2 regions of the Paenibacillus sp. M-152 genome follow, and region 2 is predicted to be linked to the other one. Evidence: riboswitches for the same ligand, from Rfam matches in the RefSeq annotation. Region 2 holds a riboswitch; the other holds the start of a gene.
The links. Region 2 has a riboswitch for glycine ahead of sdaAB (L-serine ammonia-lyase, iron-sulfur-dependent subunit beta). Riboswitches for the same ligand answer to the same signal wherever they lie in the genome.
Positions count from the first base shown of each region.

Region 1: it holds a riboswitch for glycine, as region 2 does, so the genes downstream of both, gcvT (glycine cleavage system aminomethyltransferase GcvT) here and sdaAB (L-serine ammonia-lyase, iron-sulfur-dependent subunit beta) in region 2, are expected to answer to the same signal.

Region 1 covers NZ_CP034141.1:4,394,923-4,399,726, forward strand. Annotated here, with positions in the region: gene EGM68_RS19110 (PTS mannitol transporter subunit IIBC) at 1-819, opposite strand, end outside; gene gcvH (glycine cleavage system protein GcvH) at 1,245-1,643, opposite strand; glycine riboswitch at 1,944-2,136, shown strand; glycine riboswitch at 2,137-2,233, shown strand; gene gcvT (glycine cleavage system aminomethyltransferase GcvT) at 2,313-3,413, shown strand; gene gcvPA (aminomethyl-transferring glycine dehydrogenase subunit GcvPA) at 3,537-4,804, shown strand, end outside.
Region 2 covers NZ_CP034141.1:525,932-530,735, forward strand. Annotated here, with positions in the region: gene EGM68_RS02390 (Ig-like domain-containing protein) at 1-611, shown strand, start outside; gene sdaAA (L-serine ammonia-lyase, iron-sulfur-dependent, subunit alpha) at 723-1,622, opposite strand; gene sdaAB (L-serine ammonia-lyase, iron-sulfur-dependent subunit beta) at 1,612-2,301, opposite strand; glycine riboswitch at 2,513-2,627, opposite strand; gene EGM68_RS02405 (DUF6359 domain-containing protein) at 2,842-4,446, shown strand; gene EGM68_RS02410 (ABC transporter ATP-binding protein) at 4,775-4,804, shown strand, end outside.

The DNA of each region.
Region 1 (4,804 bases), 2.0 Mb from region 2:
CAAAATATAAGGGAAATAAATTTCATGAATCCCGCCGAAAAAATGAATAATGACTGCACCAGGAGCAGACGACTTCGCAGAGCCTTTACCGAACAGGCAATAGGCCAGCAAAATACCGAGTCCCGGGCCAGGATTGGATTCAAGCATGAACAAAACGGATTTTCCTGTTCTTGCAGCTTCCTCCAGCGCAATCGGACTCAATACTCCATGATTCAGTGCGTTGTTGAGAAATAATACTTTTCCGGGCTCAATAATGAGATTGACAAGCGGCAGTAGCCCTGCGTTCACGAGGAACTGTACCCCTGTCGACAACACTTGACTGATGGTTTGCACGACCGGGCCGATCGCCACATGCGCTAGTAATGCTAGAATGGCACCGATAATCCCAGCCGAGAAATTATTGACCAGCATTTCAAAACCTGATTTGACTTTGCCCTCAATGGCCTTATCGAACTTCTTCAATATCCATGCAGCCAGCGGACCAGCTACCATCGCGCCCAGGAACATCGGGATATCGGCCCCCACAATGACCCCCATCGTCATAATGGCACCGATCACACCTCCACGCTGTCCGTGAATCATCGTGCCTCCCGTGTAACCGATCAGCAGTGGCAGCAAATAATTTTTCATCGGATCAACCAGTTGTGCAAAACCCTCATTTGGGAACCACCCGGTCGGAATAAAAAGGGCCGTAATTAATCCCCATGCGATAAAGGCTCCCATATTGGGCATAACCATACCGCTGAGAAAGCGGCCAAAACGCTGTACGGCGACACGAGCGCCACCGTTTGAACTGGACTTTGTGTCCACTGTGCTCATATTCATATCCTCCTTGTGAGTAAATAGCATCACTACCTTTTCTTAAAATTCATACTAAATGACAGCGCTATCTTCATCAACGAAATGAAAACGTACTTTCGTCATGAACGTTGATGACAACATTTAAATTTAAAGTAACGACAAGGCATTATACCTGCATAATTCTTCTTAATATGGCCGATAACAATAGAAATTAGTCGAAAAAACACTGTTGTAAATCTGTGCAATTGTATAAAGAGGCTCTCTTCTAAGCCTGCGTAAGCAACGTAAATACGTCTTCTAAAAGACAACAAAAAAATAGCCGCTATGTCAGGCATAGCGACTATTTTATACAAAAACTGAGCGGACTAACGATGCTCTTATTTAATTCAATATCCATATAAAAAATCAGAATAAAGCGCTATTATTTCATGCTGTATTGCTCATTATTGCTCATCCGAAATCAACTGCTCGTACTGCTCCGCAGACAGCAACTTGCCCAGAGCTTCCTCGACATCATTGCTCATCTCTACTTCGATCATCCAACCCTCTTCATAGGGTGATTCATTCACCAGCTCAGGTGTACTTTCCAGAGCTTCATTTACTTTCAAAACGGTTCCCGTCACCGGAGCAAAAAGATCGGATACGGTCTTCACCGATTCAATTGTACCAATCTCCGTCCCCTGTCCAATCGTTGTTCCCGCCCCAGGTAATTCCACAAAAACAATATCACCCAATTGATGCTGTGCAAAGTCTGTAATGCCGATCCGCAACGTCCCATCCACTGTGCGCTGAACCCACTCATGTTCGTCTGTATACCAAAGTTGCTGTTTCACTTCACTCATCCTGCTTCGCCTCACTTCCACATGAATAAAATGCTTTTGATCACCTGTATTAGACAAGTTAAGATTATGACAATAAGAACATCCATGTCAATAATACTAACAAAAATACTCCATACCAACTCATATAGCGCAGTCTATAAAAAAATGATAACTTGTAACAAACGCTTACATATCCTTATTTATACAATAAATGTTTTTAGGTTGTTTTATATGACATTTTTATTGACATTTTAAATGGATTTGCGTATTAATGGGTTATAGTAATTGCTTTTGAAAATACCTCGACAACTGCAAACGCGGATGAACGCGGAGGGAGAGACTACCAAAAAAGATTCGCATAGCTGTTGTCGCTTGTGAGACAGTTGTACACGCGAATCGGGTCAAGTTGTTATCTGCAAAACCGGGTAACATACCGTTGATCCAAAAGGTAGCGCCGAAGGAGTAAACTTGCATTGCAGGTGAATCTCTCAGGCAAAAGGACCTCTGCCGGACGCATCTCTGGAGAGCATCCGTGAAAAGAGCGGATCACCCAAGGGGAAACCTGGTTCACACCGGGGTAACTTTCTGGTATCAAGGACAGAGCTGAAAGAAGAGTATGGACTGCCGTCTATACGTTTCTTTTAGCCTGTCTTTTTTGTTTAGCCGATTACACTGGATAGGAGTGAAAAAATGTCTAATTTGCGAAGAACACCACTATATTCGTCCTACGGGACGCAGCCCGGGGTTCGTTGTATTGACTTTGGCGGGTGGGAACTCCCCGTTCAGTTTAGCGGCATTCAAAAGGAGCATGAGGCCGTCCGACAACATGCAGGTTTATTCGATGTATCGCATATGGGCGAGTTCTTGGTTGAAGGCAAAGAAGCTGAGGCTTTTTTGCAACAGGTAACTACGAATGATGTCAGCCAGTTGGAACCGGGCCAAGCACAATATTCACTCCTGTGTTACCCCGATGGAGGCGTAGTGGATGACTTGCTTGTATATTGCAAAGGACCAGAGCGCTACATGCTCGTTGTGAATGCCTCCAACATCGACAAAGATTGGGATTGGCTCATACGCCACGTACCAGCATCGATTCATCTGGAGAATGTGTCTGATGCGATAGCATTGCTGGCATTACAAGGACCGGAAGCAGCACGTATTACCGCAGCCGTGACAGATACAGATATTACGAATCTGGCATCTTTCCGATTCCATGAGAACGTGCAATTGTTCGGAGCAAAAGCACTTGTCTCGCGAACTGGATATACCGGCGAAGACGGTTTTGAATTTTATATCCCTGCTGAGGAAGCACCCGCCGTGTGGGATGGTTTACTTCGTTGCGGTGAATCGTATAGACTGATTCCCGCTGGACTTGGTGCTCGCGATACGCTGCGCTTCGAGGCACGGCTACCGTTGTACGGACAGGAGTTATCTGCCACAATTTCACCGTTTGAGGCTGGTTTAGGTTTCTTCGTCAAGTTGAACAAAGGAGATTTTATCGGCAGGGAAGCACTGCAACGTCAAAAAGAACAAGGAATTCCTCGCAAGTTGATCGGGCTGGAAATGATTGACCGCGGTATCCCGCGCGCTCATTATCCGGTGTTCGCTGAAGGTCAACACATCGGTGAGGTCACAACGGGTACTCAATCGCCCACCTTGAAGCGTAATCTGGGGCTGGCCCTGGTGGACAGTCGTTTTAGCACCCTATCGACACCGCTGGAGGTCGAAATTCGTGGTAAACGCCTGCGTGCGGAAGTGGTCCCAGCCCCCTTTTATAAACGGCTACGCTGATCTTAATCCTCTTCATTATAAAAAAGCGATCATGTCAGATATAAAATTCTGGATTTTCCAATTAAGACTATGTATTAGCTAATTTACTATCTAAATTTTGCTTTTCGAAAGGAGCCAGAACCTATGAAGCAGCATCGCTATCTCCCCATGACCGAACAAGATCAAACTGAAATGCTGCGTGTGGTGGGCGTATCATCCATTGATGATTTATTCAGTGACATTCCAGAGGCTATTCGATACCAAGGGGAACTCCCTCTTTCCTCTCGGCTCGACGAAAGAGCCTTAACCCGCCACATGACCGAGCTGGCCGGACGAAACGCCAATACAGATACACATGCTAGCTTTCTTGGTGCAGGTATTTATGATCATCATATTCCATCCGTTATCCAACACATCACCTCACGTTCCGAATTTTACACAGCCTACACCCCCTATCAGCCGGAAGTAAGCCAGGGCGAGCTGCAAGCCATTTTTGAATTCCAGTCGTATATTTGCGAATTGACAGGTATGGCGGTAGCTAATGCCAGCATGTACGATGGGGCTACAGCTCTGGCGGAAGCGGGCTCATTGGCCGCTTCCGCCACGCGTCGTAAACAGCTTATCGTATCAAGGTCTGTCCATCCAGAGGCACGTCAGGTATTGGCAGCCTATGCACGCGGATTGGACCTGGACATTGTGGAAATCGGCTGTTCGGATGGCGTAACGGATGTCGATGCGCTAGCAACGGCCGTATCGGAACAGACGGCGGCTGTTTTGATCCAAAATCCCAACTTTTTCGGAGCCGTGGAAAATCTGAAGCCGATGGCTGACCTCATCCATGCGCATCAAGGGCTTATGGTTGTTAGTGCCAATCCACTGGCACTAGGCTTGCTAGAGACCCCTGGTAAGCAAGGCGCGGATATTGTTGTAGGAGACGCGCAGCCACTTGGGATCTCATCCTCCCTCGGTGGTCCGACCTGCGGTTACTTTGCCGTTTCCCAGGCGCATATGCGCCGTATCCCTGGACGTATCGTAGGCCAAACCACAGACCGTAACGGCAAACGCGGCTTCGTGCTGACCTTGCAAGCGCGGGAACAGCATATCCGCCGCGAAAAGGCCACGTCTAACATTTGCTCCAATCAAGCGTTGCTCGCTTTATCTGCATCTGTATATTTGTCTGTCATGGGTAGACAGGGGATCAAGGAAGTAGCCGAGTTAAATTTGCATAAAAGCCGTTATGCGTTAGAGCAATTGCTGAGCTTGAAAGGTGTATCTACCTCGTTTAACGCACCAACCTTTAATGAGTTTGCCCTTAAACTGCCTGAGGGTACAGATATGAGCAAACTCCAGGCCGAGCTGCTAGCTGCCGGATTTATCGCTGGCTACGATTTGGGCCGGGACTATGAGGAACT
Region 2 (4,804 bases):
TAAAAGTAGTTGAAGTTAGCGAAGGTTTGATCAAAGCTAATGCTAGCGGTAAGGCAACGATCACTGCTTCATATGGCAAGCAAACCATTACATTTACGGTAGAAGTAGACGTAGCGCAAAAGATTGAAGCGGATGCCATTGCGTTATCACTGAAATCCGGGGATCAAAAAACGATTGCGATTGTGGTTAAATCCAGTGATGGTAAAGAAAAGGATGTTACAACTCAAGCTGAATGGAAAACGTCCAATTATAAGGTAGCCACCGTCAAAAAGGGTCAGGTTACCGCGGTCAGCTACGGTAAAGCTAACATTCAGGCGAAGTTCGGCGGTAAGGTGATCAGCGTGCCTGTTGATGTTGATACGCTTAAATATCTGCAAACGGACAAAGTCGCCTTGACTTTGAAGGCAGGGCAGCTGGCTAAGGTTACGGCTACAGCCACGTATAAGGATGAGTCGGAGAAGGATGTTTCCAAGCCGGCTGTCTGGTCCTCATCCAGAATTATCGTTGCGACCGTCAAAGACGGTAACATTAAAGCACAGGGTAAAGGCAAAGCTGTAATTACAGTAAAATATGCTGGTAAAATGACGAAGGTACAGGTAACCGTTCAGTAATCTGTAACCGACTGAAAAGAAAAAGAGCAAGCATACGTCTAGGGACGGCATGCTTGCTCTTTTATTCTTAAGGGACGTACTCGCTTCTTAATACAGAGGAGGTTACCCCAATTATGACTTATCCTTTTTGACCGATGTGTTGCGAGTAAGGGATTCGGTCAAACGCTTGCCGGTCGGTGTCTGGGCCAAGCCGCCTTTGGCGGTCTCGCGGTGCTTTGACGGCATTGCGCTGCCGACTTCAAGCATCACGTCAATGACTTCGTCAGACGGAATGGCGCTGCGCACACCCGCCAAAGCCATATCCGCTGCGGCAAGTGCGGTCACGGCTCCCAGCCCGTTGCGCACGATACACGGAATCTCGACGAGTCCGGCGACGGGGTCGCATATCAGGCCGAGCGTGTTCTTGAGCGCTAGGCCTACGGCGTGAACGGCCTGCTCAGGTGTGCCACCGCGTAGCTCGACCATAGCGCCAGCGGCCATCCCGATGGCTGAACCAATCTCAGCCTGACAGCCTCCCTCCGCGCCGGAAATGAAGGAATTGTTGGCGATGACGTAGCCAATGGCTCCGGCTGCGAACAAGCCGTGCACCATATGCTCATCATCCCAGCCGAACCGCTCCTGCGCACTAATGAACACACCGGGGATGACTCCGCATGAACCTGCAGTGGGCGTGGCGACAATGCGCCCCATGGACGCATTAACCTCCGACACGGAGAGCGCATAAGCCATGGCGAGCGCGGAGGCATCGCCGGAGCAGGTTTCCCCTGTCCGCAGATATTCGGCTAAGCGCTTGCCGTCGCCGCCCGTTAATCCACTGCGGGATACGGTGTCTTGCGTCTGACCACGATGAACAGCCTCTTTCATGACTTCATAATAATCAGACATTTGGCGGAAGATTTCTTCTTCCGTTGAATTCGTCTCTTGTACCTGCTCTTGAATCATCAGGCGGCCAATCGTGGTGGATTCCTCAGCGCATATAGCGCTGATTTCATGCAGATGGCTAAATCGCATCAGATTCAGCTCCTTTTTTCAAATTAATCATTTTAATTTCGTACATATGTGGTAAGGATTGTAGTTTTGCGATTAATTCAGCCGTAGGAGGACTGTCCGTTTCGATGGCTGTAAGTGCTTCTCCATCCCGACCTTTGCGATCCACGTGCATATAGGCAATGTTAATGTCAGCAGCGCCGAGCGCTGAAGTCACCGCACCTAATGTACCGGGCTTATCCGAGTGAAGAAGCACCAACGTAGACAGCTCTCCGGTTAGGTTGACTCGGAATTCGTTGAGCTGCTGGACATGGATGCTGCCACCGCCGATGGAGGAACCCAGCAGTGTGCGCTGATCCTCACCCTTCCACAGCTCAAAACGGACGGTGTTCGGATGGGGGGCGGGTAGTCCGCTGACGGCAAATTCCACGGTCATCCCGGCCTGCTCCGCCCATTGCTCGGCATCTGGAATTCGATGGTCGTCTGTATCGTAATTGAGCAGTCCTGCGATGAGCGCTAGGTCTGTACCGTGTCCTTTGTATGTGTCAGCGAAGGAGCCGTACAGTGTCATGCGAGCACGGTCAGGCTGCGTCCCGAGCCAGTGACGGGCAACGCGTGCAAGCCGCACCGCGCCTGCAGTGTGTGAACTGGAAGGTCCGGTCATGGCCGGACCGATAATGGAAAATACATCTTTGAAACGCATGGTGTGGCCCCCTGTATGTTCTAGTACCATAGTATATGGTATTTCCGCGTTTTTGCGCGGCTATGACGGTTCCTAATGCTGACGTACAATGTGAGCGCAAAAAAGGACAGGATAAGGAAGTTTCCCTTATCTCTGTCCTCGTTACCTGAGAGTTTCGTGCGGTGTCCTTACCGCCTTACCCCTTGGGTGGCTTGCGCTCTCTCCAGAGTTGCGTCAGATGACGATACATGGACCTGAGAGATTATCCGCCAGCCGGGTGTTGGCGTCTTGCTCCTTCGGTGCCGCCAGCGTGTAAGCCCCTGGACAGACTCTCCCGTCATCTTCATTCGCGTATACCGTTCTACATATCTTTCTTAGCGTAATGTATGCCGTGCTCGGTGTCAATCGCAGGGTTCATTTTTTACATAAACAAGCGAGTTTCCGATAAAAGAGATTAAAATTTACATAATTATGGATGAAATCAGGAAGGAATTAGAAGATAGACAGCTAATCTGATAGAGGACAAGTACATTTATGGAATTATAGGAGGGATATTGACGTATGGTAAAAGGCTTGCGGTTCACAGGTTCACGCTTGAAAGGGGTGCTGCATCTGGCAGCGATCGTATCGCTGCTGATCGGGATCTTCGTTCCATTCGGTCAGGTCAAAGCGGAGGGAGCACTGACAGTAGCCGAGGCACTTCAGCGCCAAGGCAGTGGAGGCACAGTGACGGTGGAAGGTTACATCGTCGGACATGCTACCGGATCGAAAACGGCTAATTTTTCTTCTCCGTTTGCGAATGATTTTAACGTACTGATTGCCGACCAGGCCAATGAACGTAGCACGTCTAATCTATTGGATGTACAGCTGACATCAGCGTACAGAGGGCAATTTGGGCTAACAGGCCATCCTGAGCTGATTGGCAACAAAATCCGTGTGACGGGTACACTCGGCGCCTACAATAATTTTGGTGGAGTGAAAAGCCCAAGCGCTGTTGAACTGGTGAACGGAAGCGAGCCGGGTGAACCAGGTGAACCTGGCGAGCCTAATCCTGGTAACCCGGGTCAACCCGGTACTACACTGCCGGATGGCAAAGGTAAAAAGGTGCTGTTCGATAATACGCACGCACAGACGGCTGGGGCAGCAGATTGGGTCATTGAAGGCGCCTTCTCCGACTTTGCCAATGGACTGCGTAATGTAGGTTTTACAGTGGACCAACTGAACCGTCCCATTCCTTTTACTTATGGAGAACAGGCCATAACCTATGATAAGCTGCGCCAATATGATGTGTTCATCATCGGTGAAGCGAATGTTGCCTTTAAGGCATCCGAGCAGGCTGCCCTGCTGCAATATGTGAATAACGGGGGAAGTGTCTTCTTCATCTCCGACCACTATAATGCGGACCGTAACAAAAACCGTTGGGATTCCTCTGAGGTTATGAATGGCTACCGTCGTGGAGCCTATACTAATCCGGCCAAAGGCATGACTACAGAAGAAGCAGCATCACCGGCGATGCAGGGGTTAACTAGCTCCGATTGGCTGGCAACCAACTTTGGTGTTCGTTTCCGTTACAATGCGCTCGGTGACGTGAATGCTACGGACATTGTAGCCGCAGATCAATCCTTTGGCATTACCAAGGGTGTACGCTCGATTGCCATGCATGCGGGATCTACGCTGGCTATTATTGATCCTACCAAAGCCAAAGGAATTGCCTATATCCCTACAGGTACGAATAAATGGGGCAATGCTGTAGACCAGGGTGTCTATAACGGCGGAGGCCGTGCGGAAGGGCCTTATGCTGCGATCTCCAAGGTAGGTCAAGGCAAGGCAGCATTTATCGGTGATTCTTCCCCTGTAGAAGATGCTACACCGAAATATGCGCGTGAAGAAAACGGACAGTCGAAAAAGACATATGATGGTTTCAAGGAAGTGGACGATGCCACCTTCCTGGTGCAAACGGTCCAATGGCTTGCGTGGAAGCAGGACTACACCAAATTATCCGATGTGGCAGGTTTAACGCTGGATCAACCGACGAAGCTTCTGCCGTTTGAGGAGCCTGCGGCTTCCACAGAACCGCAACCCGAGCCTTGGTCTGCTCCAGCAGCAGGCTACAAATGGTACGATCCAAAAACGTTCAAGTCGGGCTCCTATGGAGCGGCTTCGTAATAAACGTAAAGAATTCAGTGTGAGTGGTTGGGTGCTAGTTTGCCGTTTGATCCTCTGTAGGGGATCAAACGGCTTTTTTGTGATGAAAATTAACCTGTGGTTGGTTATTTGATTACATTTTGTGCCAGGAAAGTCGCGCTACTGCTGGATCATTGATTTTTTAAATGATGTTGATAGCATAATCTTAATTGATATATCCATATACTGGTGATAGGATGTATTCAAATTATTCCGACAAAAACGGTATGTAATGTTCATGAGAGGTTTTAAACATCAAACATGGTGAGAATAAGCGGGACAAGACCATGGAGAATGGAGGAAGCGGGCATTGAATATCAAACCCGTGTTGGAGATTAAG